Linked DNA regions of Methanospirillum hungatei JF-1. The main gene of each other region encodes a partner of the protein of the gene in region 2 in a complex. Links are inferred from orthologs where the notes say so. Each region holds a gene or a part of one and is shown on either strand. Other genes may lie near its edges. The genes, in order: MHUN_RS12000 and mcrC.

Region 1 (6,860 bases), 140 kb from region 2 along the record:
AGGTTCTGATGAGACCTGAAGTGAACCGGTGGTGATCGGGGTGAGGGTCACTCTGATCTTGGTGTTCATATTTGGCTCAACATATACCCGTTCAAACCAGTCCTTGTATCCAGCCAGGGTTATCTGGATGTTACGATACCCGGCGGTGATGTCACGAAGAACATGTATGCCTGACTTGTCGATAAAACCGGATGAAATACCATCAACAATAACCTCCCCGCCTGGCGGGCTTACTGCCAGGGACAGAGTACCAGTCTTTGCCGGGGGAAGGGCAGTCAGGGTACCACGGATGATATTACTCTTTCCTGGCTTTGGAGCCTGAACCAGTGTCTCATTGTATGTGGTATATCCGGGAGCGGTGATCATCAGCTGATAATTCACCGGGCGGTTACTTGTTTCGGCCTCAACAAGCAGCGAACCTTTCTGGATGGTACCGACAAATTCACCATTGAAATACACCGATGCATTCTCTACATTTGACCTGATTTCGTAATACGAGGTCATAGCAGGAGATTCTTCAGCAACTCCCGGACAGAAGAGCGTGAGTAATCCTGCAATCAGGAATAAAAATAATATATTGGATTTTTCCATAGTCATTCTCATAGAACTTTTCCTCACCATATTTCTCCTCAATCTACCATGAACCCTTATCTCCTGCGTATCTGCCCATATGCAACCATAACTCCGGCAACAATGAGAAGCATTGTTACCAGAACCGACGGACCACCTGAAGCAGAAGAAACCGGTGTTTTGGATACTGGAACCAGAGTTCCTGAGAGGACAGTTGTCTCCCCGCCGGCAACGTCAGTTTGTGTTGACCAGTCCTGGAATCCGGAAAGACGTAACAGTACCACATGTGATCCGGCCTCTACCTCAACTACTGCGGGAGTAATGCCCTTGTACAGATCATCCACATAAATCTGCACATTTGGAGGAGATGACGAGATATCCAGTGATCCCATCAACTTCCTGCTCAGGTCTATTCTGATCTCGGCAGGGAGACCATCTGGGACATTTACCCACATCTCCTGGCTTGCATACCCTGGAAATGACCCTGTTACGGCATGTTCACCAACTGTGATATTATCAATGATCAGAACCCCTGACTCCGGAACCTGTCCAGCCACTCTGCCATCAAGGGCGATATCCATGCCGACCGGGCTTCCATCAACATGCAGGGTTCCGGTCGCCTGATAATCCCCACCGGTCAGTTCTGGAGATGCTATCCCTGCTACCGGAAGAATAAGATGAAAAAGGAGAAAGCAGGAGAATACTCCGGCCATCACAAGAAAATGAATGGATCTCATTGCTTTACAGGCTCCGTCACATCTGCTGTAACCACCGGTTCAGGTGCCGGAGTGGAAACAAGGACTGCCTCAACTGAACCCAGGCTCCCCCCTAGCACAGACACATTGGCAACCCAGTCCTGATACCCGGCCTTCCTGATCATGACCGTATGTTCACCGGTTGTTATGTCTTTCATGCGTAACGGAGTCAGTCCGACCATCCGGTTGTCAACAAAGATCTCTCCCCCATCTGGATTTGAGTAAACATTCAATTCACCCAGCGGTGAAGGGATCATCTCAACCCGGTAGGTTGTAGCGGCATTGTCATCTACATAGAGCTGATCCGTGATCGTCTGATCACCCGGTTTTTGCGCGTTGACGACATACAATCCCCGTGGCACCGTGTATGCGATCAGGATTCCTGAATCAGGAGTTGTACCCATACTTTTATCATTTAATAGAAATTCAGCTCCGGCAGGTTCGCTGATAAACCGTACCATCCCGGTGCGTTCATATGAGGTCTTACTCAGGTCTATCTTGTATGCAATCGTCTTTCCAGGCTCGGTCTGGACATATGGCCCTGCATAGGGCAGATACCCGCTGTACTCCATCCGGACATTCTTCCATGACGGTGCAACCGTCGTATCGACCGGGATTGTTAATTTCCCGTTTGATATAAACCCCATATAGAGGGTATCAAAATAGACCCGGGCACCTTCCAGATCTGATCTGACTTCAATATAACCGATTCCGGGAGATGAAAACCGCTTCTCATCTCCGAGTGCCTGACAGCAGAATATGGTGGAAAAGAGCACCAGACTTGTCAGTAACATATGCCAGTTCACTTCACATCAACCCCTTATATGTGAGCATGGGCGATGAACGCTCATAATTCTTTGGAATAGTCATCCTCATACAATAATCATGCAGGGGAAGAGAAAGAGGAGGTTTACGGATTTAAAAATCAGAGAAATTCAGATAATGCATGACTTCAAGCTGGTCCAGAAACCGGTCATCAGATTGTACCAGGTCAGCGATGGCACTGCCTGGTTTATCTGATGATACTTGGGCGGGAGATTCTGTCGTCATGGTAAGAGCATGGAATACAGGTAAATCCAGAAACCCGGACTGGTGCGGGATCACGGTCTTGGAAGGGGAGTACCACACAGAGGGAACATACGGAGCATCAGTGTAGGAGGACATGAATGACTGCATTATATTTCACCTGTGTTTTTTTGAGGAGGATACGGAGGTTCGGATCATTCGATCCTGCTCACAGGTCTTCCTGTGACATCACCATCGTTGGCTGAAACTGCAGATAAGGGTTGAATAAGAAATTCTGTTGAATCCGTTCAGACTGATTTCGATACGGATGATCCTGACCCGGAGGGATCATGCAGAGAAAAACATTCCGATTGCTGGATCAGCACATCTGTGCGGGTTGAAAATGACTGAAACAGGTCACAGAATCCATCTAGATCTTTGAGCCATTAGAGAAGGTATTATCTCGAAATGGTAAAGTAAAAACTATCAAAAACTGGTTGCAACCAGTTGCAACACCATAATTTTTGATTTTTTCAAGAGCGGATATTCTCCTTGTGCGGAGGTTAAAAATAATTATCACCTGAAAACCAGACATGATTGTATGACGGAGGAAGTCCTAAAAATTCAGTCAGTGCATCCCATCTCACTCATACAATGCCTCATACCTTTTGGTGCCCTAATTGGTATGATCTCGGGAATTTTTCTCACACTTTTTGGTTTTGGAGTTTTTTGGCTTCGTTTTCCATCCCATTTGGGTCTCCAAGAGATTTTTGATCCTCTCATTATCTTTGGGACGATAACCGGGGCATTTTTTGGTGTTGTGATGGGTGTGATCAGTTCAATAATCCTTGGATCGATAATCGCCATTATATTCAATCAGACATGCCGAATAACTGGTGGGCTGATATTAAAGGTAAAAAGGGGAGAGGATCTAAACGAGCATTCCAGTCTCTGAAAACGGCTTTACTTTCAGCAAAATATAATCCCGCATTCTGGATGGCCGGATATCACAGACATCGGCAATTCTGATCCCGGCCTCAATCTCGATCTCCCTGATCTCTGCAGCATAAGGATCATACGGAAGTTTTATCCTTGTGCCGTCCATCTGCACAACAACCGGAATAGGTGAGGTCACTTCATGGATAGCAGGCACGTTCTCAAGGATGATATCCATAAGTCGGGCAGGTGTGACAGACAGGGGATCTTTAGCAATCCCGATTCGCTTCTGATCAATAACGCGGGAGACCTCCTCTACAATCTCATCAAGTCTGGCCAGCTCATGCGGTTCCTTGGTCCGGTGCATAAACCTGCCAAGACCGCCGATATATCCTGCAACCGGTGGATCTATTATCTTCATCAAGGTTTCTTTTGTCGGACCACCACAGACAACAATCGGCACCTGTATGCCCCGCCTGAAGGTAGGCATCTTCTCTTTTATACAGGTTTCAAAGTTGCCAAAGAGGTATATTGCAAGATCATGCTCATTGATGATATCCCGCTCCTCATCAGACAACAGACCGATTCGTTTGCCAAATCCGCGTGCAAGCCCGATCATGTTGGTCTTTGCACCGGCTGTCCGGAGATATTCAGCAACATCACATGAGGCATGAGGGAGATGATGAATCTCAAGTGACATCGAGACTACTGCAATCTCAGTCCCGACAAGCGGGGCTGGTTTAACCTCGCCGGCAAGGGGACGGGAGACTGTTTTTAAAATCTCAATATCTTCCTTCGGGATTAGAGCCTGGAGAACGACTTCCTGGGCAATCATATGTTTCTGAATGATATACCCGCCCATATCCTCGATAAGGTCCAGGATCTCATCATGACGAAAGACGCCCCCCTTGTAGGTTATAGGCACCAGGATCATGATGCAGCCTCCATTATCCTGAACTGCTCATCAACAAGAGGGGTGACATCTTCAGGCAGAGTATTTTCACTTGCGACAAACCAGAACCTGCCATTATGAAAGTTCTGCTTTTTCACCCGGAAACCCTCCGGACAGATGACCTGCATGGAGTAGATGAGATCCTTAAAGAGCCCCTCGGTCGGATCTGCAACCGCCAGATCTTCAATGCCGGATGAGGCCGCATCCCCGGAGGTCAGAATCTCGATGGTAAACCGGTCCGGCTGTGATACCTGATCTTTTCCATAACTCTTCCAGAGGATTTGCAGAAGATCTGCAAGGAACGTCTCATCTGCGATTGCCAGAGTAATCTTTTGCCCATCATAGGTAACTCCAGCAAGATCTGACACGGTAATTGTTCGGGGCACAGTTCGTGTGATCCCCACCGCCACAAAAACAGGAACAGATGGATCTATAAAAATCCGAAGTCTCTCCAGGACTTTGAGGAGATTATGATCCGTGATCACCGTTGAAGCGATCCGCCGGTAGAGCTGTCCTCCAACCGGTTCGGTTGAGTCTACCTCAAAATACTCCAGCGTCGACATACCAATCAGCTCTTCTCCACAAATCCTGAAGACAATAATGCGGCTCCGACCGAACCGATGTACTGGGAATGATGAGGAACAACAATCTCGGTCTGGAGCAGGTTTCCCATGGCCCGTACAAGACCCTGGATTAGTGACGTCCCTCCGACCATGACGACCGGTTCTTTAATATCTATCTCTTGGAGTTGCTGCTCAAAGACCTGTTCGGCGACAGAATGACAGGCGGCGGCGGCAACATTCTCTTTTGAGTGCCCTTCTGCAAGGGCATTTACCAGGCTCTGTGTCCCAAAGACGATACAGTAACTGTTCATTGGGACATCTTCTCCCATCCCCTTCATGGCTAACGGGCCCAGCTCGGTAATATCTACTCCTAACCGTTTTGCCGTCATCTCAAGGAATCGCCCGGATGCCCCGGCACAGATACCTCCCATGGTAAACGTACCCGGGATACCATCAAGGACAGATATGGCTTTGTTATCCATACCTCCGATATCGATCACAGTTGACGGACCATGCTGACAGTCGGCGAGGAAGACAGCACCTTTACTGTTTACCGTCAGCTCTTCCTGAATGAGGTCTGCCCCGATACGCTCCCCTATGAGGAACCGGCCATACCCGGTTGTCCCAACAGCATCAAGATCCTCACGTGTGACGCCGGCTTCTTCAAGTGCAAGAGCGATGACCTCATCTGCACTGGTCAGTACTTCAGTTGTCGGACGCCAACCGGTTCCGATGATCTCATTGTCCTGCATGATCACCGCCTTTGTTGTGGAGGAACCGGAGTCTACCCCCATGGTAAGACCGGTCTGACGCTCACGGGCTAGAAGGGCACGCCGCCGTGCAATCGTCGTCAAGGCCTCCATCCTCGTAAGAAGGGTCCCGGAGGTTGTCCGTTCGGTGAAGGAGTAACTGACCACGGGAAGCCTCGAGTGTTCATGGATGTACCGCCGGAGTTCATTCCTGACAATCGCCGCCTCCGCACATCTGAAACATGATGCAATAAATACTGCATCTGCTTCTGCTGAACCTTCTACCAGGGCAACGGCACGGGCGATGGCAAGTTTCAGATCACCGGATTTGACATCAAGTCCGAAATCCCTGAAATTTCTCCGGATATCGGACAGTGAGAGATCAGGGAAGAAGACCTCTGCCCCAACGGCCTCAGCTGCTGTGTAAATCTCTTTCTGGACTCCTGAATACTCAGGTCCGCAGGATAACTGGGCAATACGGACAGTCTCTTCCTTCATGATGAACCTCCAAGACCGGTGAGGAACTCTTTGACCCTCCGAACAAAGATGATCCCTTCTTCCTCATCGGCAGGATAGTCAAGTTCAAGGATGGGGACCTTCTTTTGTTTCACAAGGAATTCCACCAGTTCATCGGTTCTGGCACATCCCATACACCCAAAAGCAAAATCCGGATTCCTGACAATAATGGCCGCCTCAGCCCTGTCAATCAGGGGACCAAAAAGAGACATACGCCCCCTGACACCGGATGGCACTTCAACAGCAGCCCACCGTAGCCCCTTCTTTGCATCATCAGGAGTCATCTGAAGGGGTGGAGAATCAAGACCTGCTGTCTGGATACGTTCCCGAACCGAAAGAGCGGTTCCCAGAGGCTTATGACCAAACCGTGCGACAAGATCTGAGAGGATAAGACTTGTTGCCGGATAGATAAACACCTCTGCCATTCAGGCCTCCTGTTCGATCAGTTCCATCAGTCTTTTCACCGATAATCCTTCCGTTTCTTTTTGTTCTGATCCATGAACCGGTCTCTCAGATGGCGATTCCAGCTCTTCAAGTCCGATTGCGATTCTCCTGATAAAACCCATCTCATATTCATGTCCAAAATATCCTGGTCGTGCTCCCCCGAGATTTGCCCGGCACCGGCGGGGATCACCGGGTGGAAAACCCCGGTCCTTTACATAGATATGTGCCGGATCAAGCGCTCTGATATGTGCGATAACCCGTTCCACCTCCTCTTCTTCGCCGGTGATCTGCAGGCCAAAGCAGGTCTCTTTTATCATGACCCTGCCTGATACCTCATAGGCCCGTGCTGCAATGTCATCGGGTGTTGCCT
Region 2 (6,908 bases):
AAGAATTATGTCAATATCATGGATCATAAGATCTTCAACTACTGAACTGGCAGTGATCCTGGATGATGTCGGATTATGCCTTTTCAGTTCTACATACAGAGGGCTTGAGATGATTCTTGAGATTTCTTTCACAATAGGATTAAAGCGTTCAATATGCCCGACTCCGACTATGGTCCCTTTTGGTATCTTATTTATAAGCTCATGACCCTCCGTTGAAGTAAGGCATATCGGTTTTTCAATAAGCGTGTTCATTCCGGTTGTGATTATCTTCTGTGCTGATTGATAATGAAGAGGAGTGGGAACACAGAGACTGACAGCATCTACATTTTTTAGGAGTTCCTGGATAGAACCAGCCACTTCTGCGTTGTTCTGCTCTGCAACTATCCGGGCCTGATCCTGGTTTACATCATATACGAAAAGAGACTGTACTGGCTTTAACTCAGAATATATCCGTACATGATTCCGGCCCATCATCCCGGTCCCGATAACCCCGACATCCATTATTCACATCCATTGACTGCCTGAGTTATTGAATCTCTTTGTTCCAGCGTCAGTCCCGGATACACCGGAAGACTAAGTATCTCTCGGGATATCTTTTCAGATACCGGGCATCCACATGGTTGAATCTTCCCTTCATATACTGGTTGTTTATGAATAGGTATCGGGTAATGAATGGCTGCTCCGATACCTTTCCTGTTCAGATCGGAAACAAGCTCATCACGAGTAATGTCAGCCTGATCGGTAACCCGGATGGCATACTGATGATATACATGGGTTGAATCCTGTCTGACGAAAGGAGGTATGATGCCGCGACGGACAATCTTTTTTGTGAAGAAATCTGCATTCTCCTGCCTGGACTGATTCATTTCCGGAAGTTTTCGAAGCTGAACACGCCCGATTGCGGCAGCAATGTCAGTAAGTCTGAAGTTATATCCTAGCTCTGTATGCAGATATTTCTCTTTCTGACCATGATTTATGAGCAGTCGTATCCGGTTAATAAATTCGGGATTGGTACTGGTTACCATACCGCCTTCTCCACAGGTCATATTCTTGGTCGGGTAAAACGAAAAACAGCCACAGGTCCCATAACTTCCCACGGCCCTGCCCTTATACTGTGCGCCATGTGCCTGTGCACAATCCTCGATGAAATGGAGTGCGTGATCGGTACAGATGTCAGATAGTGCACGAATATCACATGGCTGGCCAAAAAGATGGACGCCAATTATGGCTTTTGTTTGTGGAGAGATCAGTTCAAGGACCTTTTCTGGATCAATACAATATGTTTTTTCCTCAATGTCTGCAAGAACCGGAGAGGCACCACACATACTGACGGATGTTGCAGATGCGATGAAGGTAAAGGAAGGAACAATGACCTCATCACCTGGCCCTATACCAAGTGCTGCCATCGCCATATGAAGTGCCGTTGTCCCGTTGCTTGTGGCAACTGCATGAGGGGTCCCACAAAAATCTGCAAATTCTTTCTCGAAATGAATGACTTCCTGTCCGGATGCGAGCATACCAGAAAAAATCACCCTGGCTGCTGCATCTGCTTCTTCCTGACCAACAAAGGGACGGGCTACAGGGATCATTTCTGAATCGCTCCCTCAGGAAGTGGTTTGATCCGAGCAGGTGAACCAATCGCAAGCGAGAATGGGGGAACATCTTTGGTTACAACCGACGCTGCTGCAATAAGGGCCCCCTCTCCGATGGTTACACCCGGTAGTATCGTAGCATTTGCACCTATTGAAGCATGATCACGAACGATTGGACCGAATAGGTTCTTTCCCCCATGAGGGGGATATTTATCATTTGTCAGAACTGCGTTCGGCCCTATAAAAACATAATTCCCAAGTTCTGAATTGGTCGGTACATACACCATACTCTGAAGATTGACATGGTTCCCAATGGTGCAGTTTCCTTCTATGATTACTCCGGTTCCAAGAGAGACATGATTCCCCAGTACCGTTTTTTCCCGGACGAGGACGTTATGACCGGTTGAGAAATTGGATCCGGTCCGGACATCAGCATACAGAATGGTGCCGGATCGAATGATGGCATTATCTCCGATTATAACACCAGGATGATTCTTCTTTCCAATATAATCCCGGGAAGGAAAACCGAGCGTAACCGGATCAAAGATTTGTACATTTTTTCCAAGCTGATTATTGCCATATTCGAACACGATATTCACATAATTATACAATTGGAGAATGAATAAAACGAGCACTTCTGTTTAAAATGTATCGTTTCACTGAGTTTCCCAGACAATATTGTCATATATATCTCCTCTGATCCTCCATAAATAAACCAGATAATGCTATATAATATCTCGTTCAATTCTCTCATCACCCAAAGCGCTCATATCAATAGCACAAAAAAATTTCGAAGTACAATTAGGTAATTAAAAAAGTTATTTTTTGTAATATTGATCATCATAAAAATGCAGAAGCATATAAAATTAATTCAATTAATTAATGAAAACTTTACAGAGAATATAAAGTTTCTCCGAGAATCAAACCGTTAGATTTTTATTTACATCTTCAGACATATCATCAGTCCCGTAAAGGGGACGTGTACGAGTGATTACAGTCTATCAGTAACAGATTTCCTTCCAGTATACAGTGACAAAATCGTACAGGTTTTAAGGAACATCGGAGGAACCATATGGCAAAATTTTCCGACACAATCGATCTCTATGACGATCAGGGCAAGCTGCTGAAAAGCGGTGTTGCCTTGGATAAAGTTAGCCCGCTGACAAACGCCGGCATCAAGAAGATGATCAGCCTTACCAAGAGAACTGTTGCAGTTAACCTTGGTGGAGCAGAGGCATTTCTGAAGACCGGAAAGGCCGGAAAGAACCAGATTCCCGGACGTGAACTCAACCTTGACCTTGTTGCCAATGCTGGTGCAATCAAGGAAAAGATGTTCAAGATGCTCCAGGTCACCGAGGGCGATGACACCGAGATCAAGGAATTCGGTGGCGGTAAGCTCCTGCTTTGTACCGTCCCAACTGCACGTATTGAAGCAGCAGCAACCTACGATGCAGCAATGACCGCTGTTTCAGCAGCAGCAACCTATGCAGTTATTGACCAGTTCAATGTTGACATGTTCAACGGTTCAACTGTCAAGGCAGCATTCTGGGGTACCTACCCACAGACCATGGATCCGTCTGGCTCAGCTTGTGCATCCATTCTGTCCATTCCACAGAACAACGAAGGTCTTGGATACGCTCTCCGGAACATCCAGGCAAACCACTGTGTCATGATCACCAACAAGAATGCAATGCAGGGTGCAGCACTCTCCGCAACCTTTGAACAGGCAGGAGAGTTCGAGATGGGAGCCGCAATCGGACCATTCGAGCGTGCACAGCTCCTTCTCTACGCCTACCAGGGCCTGAACGCGAACAACCTGGTCTACGACCTCGTGAAGAAGAATGGTGCAACCGGAACTATCGGTACTGTTGTCCAGTCACTTGTCGAGAGAGCAATCGAAGACAAGGTCATCACCCCAGGAAAGAAGGGACCATCCGGATACATATTCTACGAGACCAAGGACCCAATGCTCTGGAACGCCTACACTGCAGCCGGAACTATGGCAGCAACCATGGTAAACTGTGGTGCTGGCCGATTTGCCCAGGCAGTATCCTCAACCCTGCTCTACTTCAACGACCTCATTGAGCACGAGACCGGACTTCCGGGTTGTGACTATGGTCGTGTAATGGGTGTAGCAGTCGGATTCTCATTCTTCAGCCACTCAATCTATGGTGGTGGAGGTCCGGGTATTTTCAACGGTAACCACGTCGTTACCCGTCACGCAGCCGGTGTTGGTCTCCCCTGTATCGTCGCTGCCTGTGCTCTTGATGCAGGAACCCAGATGTTCAGCCCAGAGAGCACCTCAAAGGTCTACCAGGATACCTTTGGTAAGATCCCAGAGTTTGCCCAGCCGATTCAGCACATCGCCCAGGGAGCATAATCCCCAAGGTTTCGCACAATGGCTGATGCTGAATTCCCGCAATGCAGGATCGTCACCGAGCGCCTCTTAAAACCTGAAACTGTTGAGAAAATCCTCAATAAACTGGCGGTCATACCCGGGATCCGAAGGATCGTCATTAACGGCCCGAGTATACCCCAGAAAGTCCCCTATGGCCCTGCACGGGGCCTGGATAACCCCCATTCCGGAAAAGCAACAATCCGGGTCGGGGTAACGGATGTTGACCTCAGGGTGCAGGTAGGAACATTCCTTCTCGAACTTGAAACACGGGATATCGTCTCGCAGGTAGAGGAAGCCTGTAAGGAAGTCTTCACGAATTTTTCATACTCGGTCAAGGAAGGAAAATTCATGAGGTCGACCCCGACCCAGGTGGACTATGCGAAGTACGGCCCGAATGCAAACGAAATCATGTTAGGTCTGGTCGATCCCAAGAATAAAACCGGACCGACACTCATCCAGGGACATAAATAATGCCAATCGGACGGGTAACACAGGTTGTAGACTGCCGCGAAAGTGCGGGTATGGGAAAAGGAGGGGCCCTTGCCCAAAGGGGGACGATCTCCGAATGCCGATATCCTGACGTCATCATCATAGGGATGTCCCCCGGTCGCCGGCATGTCACAAAGCCGGTCTGTGATATCACGTCTGCCCTGCGGGCACAGGGGGTTGAATATAGTATCAGCACCATGATTCTCAACGCGGGCTCCGGGATTCCCCCTGATGCCCCAAAGAGTGCCGGTCATGTGCTGGGAGCATATTTCGGCCTGAATGAGAAGGAAATAATCCAGGTTAACCGCCATAAAGTTGCGGTTCTGCACCATGGAAATGTCAGATCACATATCGTCCATAAGGTCAGGTCTATCTTAAAGGACTGTGATATTCCGGCGGTTGTAGTCTGTCAGGCCCCTGTTGATTACGAGGATTTTGCAAAGGAAGGGGTGAAAACGGCGTTTGTGATGCCTACTGAAGAGAATGTCCGGACAAAAGGGACAGTTATGGCGATTGTCAGTGGTGTCACGAGGGGTCAGACCCCGTCACGTGAGAAGATCAGCGAAGTCATTCACGAAGTCATGAAACTTATGAAAACTTCAGATTTGGAGAGATAAAGATATGGCATATACTCCACAGTATGGTCCGGGCCAGTCTATTGTAGCCGAGAACCGGCGCAAGCAGATGAACCCAAATGTAAAGCTCGAAAAAATCCGTAATGTTACCGATGAAGACATCGTTCTCATCCTTGGTCACCGGGCACCAGGTCAGGCATACCCGACTGCACACCCGCCACTCGCAGAACAGGGTGAGCCGGACTGTCCAATCAGAAAGATTGTTACCCCGACTGACGGAGCAAAGGCTGGAGACCGTGTCCGGTACATCCAGTTCGCTGACTCCATGTTCAATGCACCATCTCAGCCATACCAGAGAACCTACACCGAATGTTACCGCTACCGTGGTATCGACCCGGGAACTCTGTCCGGCCGTCAGATCGTCGAGTGCCGTGAGCGTGACCTTGAAAAAATCTCTGCAGACCTGATTAACACCAACCTCTTCGACCCGGCCCGTGTCGGTATTCGTGGTGCAACCGTGCATGGTCACTCCCTCCGTCTTGCAGAAGACGGTATGATGTTTGATATGCTGCAGCGGTGTATCCTCGAGGGCGGGACTGTCAAGTACGTAAAGGACCAGATTGGTACTCCACTCGACAAGAAGGTCGATGTTGGTAAGCCAATGGACGATGCCTGGCTGAAGGCAAACACTACGATGTTCCACTCACTCGTTGGTACCCCTTACCGGAGCGACGCCGAGTACATCGAATATATCCAGCGTATTCACTCCCTGAGAACAAAGTACGGTTTCATGCCGGTGGAGTAAGGAGGTACTAAATATGGCAAAAATTGAGAGAGCACAGAAACTTTTCCTCAAAGCACTGAAGACCAAATTCGAGGGAGACGTCGCAGATACCAAGACCGGTTTTTACAACTTTGGTGGTCTGAACCAGTCCCCAAGAAAGAAAGAGTTCATGGAGGCATCCAAGAAGGTAGAACTTCGCCGTGGAATCTCCATGTACGACCCGAACCGCTGCCACCTCGGTGGTCTGCCAATGGGTCAGCGTCAGCTCATGACCTACGAAGTTTCCGGAACCGGAACCTTTGTAGAGGGTGACGACCTGCACTTTGTCAACAACCCGGCAATGCAGCAGATGTGGGATGATATCCGTCGTACCATCATCGTCAACATGGACCTTGCACACCAGACCCTGCAGAAGCGTCTTGGCAAGGAAATCACCCCGGAGACCATCAACGAGTACCTTCACATCCTTAACCACGCAATGCCTGGTGGAGCAGTTGTTCAGGAACACATGGTTGAGACCCACCCAAGTGTTGTCGATGACTGTTATGTAAAGGTCTTTACCGGAGACTCCGAACTTGCAGACCAGATTGAGAAGCAGTTCGTTCTCGATGTCAACAAGCTCTTCCCGGCAAAGCAGGCAGAGCAGCTGAATGAAGCTGTCGGCAAGTCACTCTGGCAGGCAATTCACATCCCGACCATCGTATCCCGTACATGTGATGGTGGAACTACCTCCCGGTGGTCAGCCATGCAGATCGGTATGTCCTTCATTACCGCATACCGCATGTGTGCCGGAGAAGCAGCAGTCGCTGACCTGTCCTTTGCAGCAAAGCACGCTGGTGTTATCCAGATGGCAAGTCACCTCCCGGCCCGTCGTGCCCGTGGTCCAAATGAACCAGGAGGTATCATGTTCGGACACTTTGCTGACATGATCCAGGCAAACCGGAAGTACCCGAATGACCCAGCAAAGGCATCACTTGAGGTTGTCGGTGCAGGTTGTATGCTCTTCGACCAGATCTGGCTCGGTTCCTACATGTCTGGTGGTGTCGGATTTACCCAGTATGCAACCGCAG

Evidence for each region.
Region 1: the proteins of mcrC (region 2) and MHUN_RS12000 are in contact, whole or in part, in a cryo-EM structure (PDB 9H1L), measured with the Methanococcus maripaludis proteins. The link is inferred for Methanospirillum hungatei JF-1 from one-to-one orthologs. Residues at the interface, in WP_011171501.1 of Methanococcus maripaludis: Arg5, Lys6, Glu7, Gln8, Ile9, Val10, Asp11, Cys12, Arg13, Ala14, Val15, Met16, Gly17, Gly19, Glu20, Gly22, Gly23, Leu24, Gln26, Arg27, Gly28, Thr29, Phe30, Ala31, Glu32, Leu34, Asn36, Thr51, Tyr59, Arg62; in WP_011170365.1 of Methanococcus maripaludis: Arg6, Glu8, Gln30, His32, Val33, Met34, Gln35, Tyr39, Leu80, Ser81, Arg82, Leu85, Pro86, His87, Cys90, Asp91, Ser93, Glu94, Arg97, Lys98, Lys102, Pro103, Asn104, Met105, Ile106, Gly107, Ala109, His110, Lys122, Glu123.

Annotation. Positions count from the first base shown.
Region 1 is NC_007796.1:2,559,871-2,566,730, forward strand. What follows is about bases 2,232-5,141. They hold MHUN_RS12000 (methanogenesis marker 7 protein), read right to left. Parts: upstream 4,201-5,141; coding sequence 3,262-4,200; downstream 2,232-3,261. Other genes in these bases: MHUN_RS11990 (hypothetical protein), read right to left, coding at 2,244-2,501; MHUN_RS12005 (methanogenesis marker 17 protein), read right to left, coding at 4,197-4,781; MHUN_RS12010 (methanogenesis marker 15 protein), read right to left, coding at 4,787-5,141. Outside these bases: MHUN_RS11975 (PEGA domain-containing protein), read right to left, coding at 1-591; MHUN_RS11980 (PEGA domain-containing protein), read right to left, coding at 648-1,307; MHUN_RS11985 (PEGA domain-containing protein), read right to left, coding at 1,304-2,119; more of MHUN_RS12010, read right to left, coding at 5,142-6,028; MHUN_RS12015 (methanogenesis marker 5 protein), read right to left, coding at 6,025-6,471; MHUN_RS12020 (methanogenesis marker 6 protein), read right to left, coding at 6,472-6,860.
Region 2 is NC_007796.1:2,418,838-2,425,745, forward strand. The notes cover bases 3,321-6,278. They hold mcrC (methyl-coenzyme M reductase I operon protein C), read left to right. Parts: upstream 3,321-4,460; coding sequence 4,461-5,096; downstream 5,097-6,278. Other genes in these bases: mcrB (coenzyme-B sulfoethylthiotransferase subunit beta), read left to right, coding at 3,321-3,972; mcrD (methyl-coenzyme M reductase operon protein D), read left to right, coding at 3,991-4,461; mcrG (coenzyme-B sulfoethylthiotransferase subunit gamma), read left to right, coding at 5,101-5,859; mcrA (coenzyme-B sulfoethylthiotransferase subunit alpha), read left to right, coding at 5,873-6,278. Outside these bases: MHUN_RS11110 (Gfo/Idh/MocA family protein), read right to left, coding at 1-501; MHUN_RS11115 (DegT/DnrJ/EryC1/StrS family aminotransferase), read right to left, coding at 501-1,589; MHUN_RS11120 (acyltransferase), read right to left, coding at 1,586-2,182; more of mcrB, read left to right, coding at 2,665-3,320; more of mcrA, read left to right, coding at 6,279-6,908.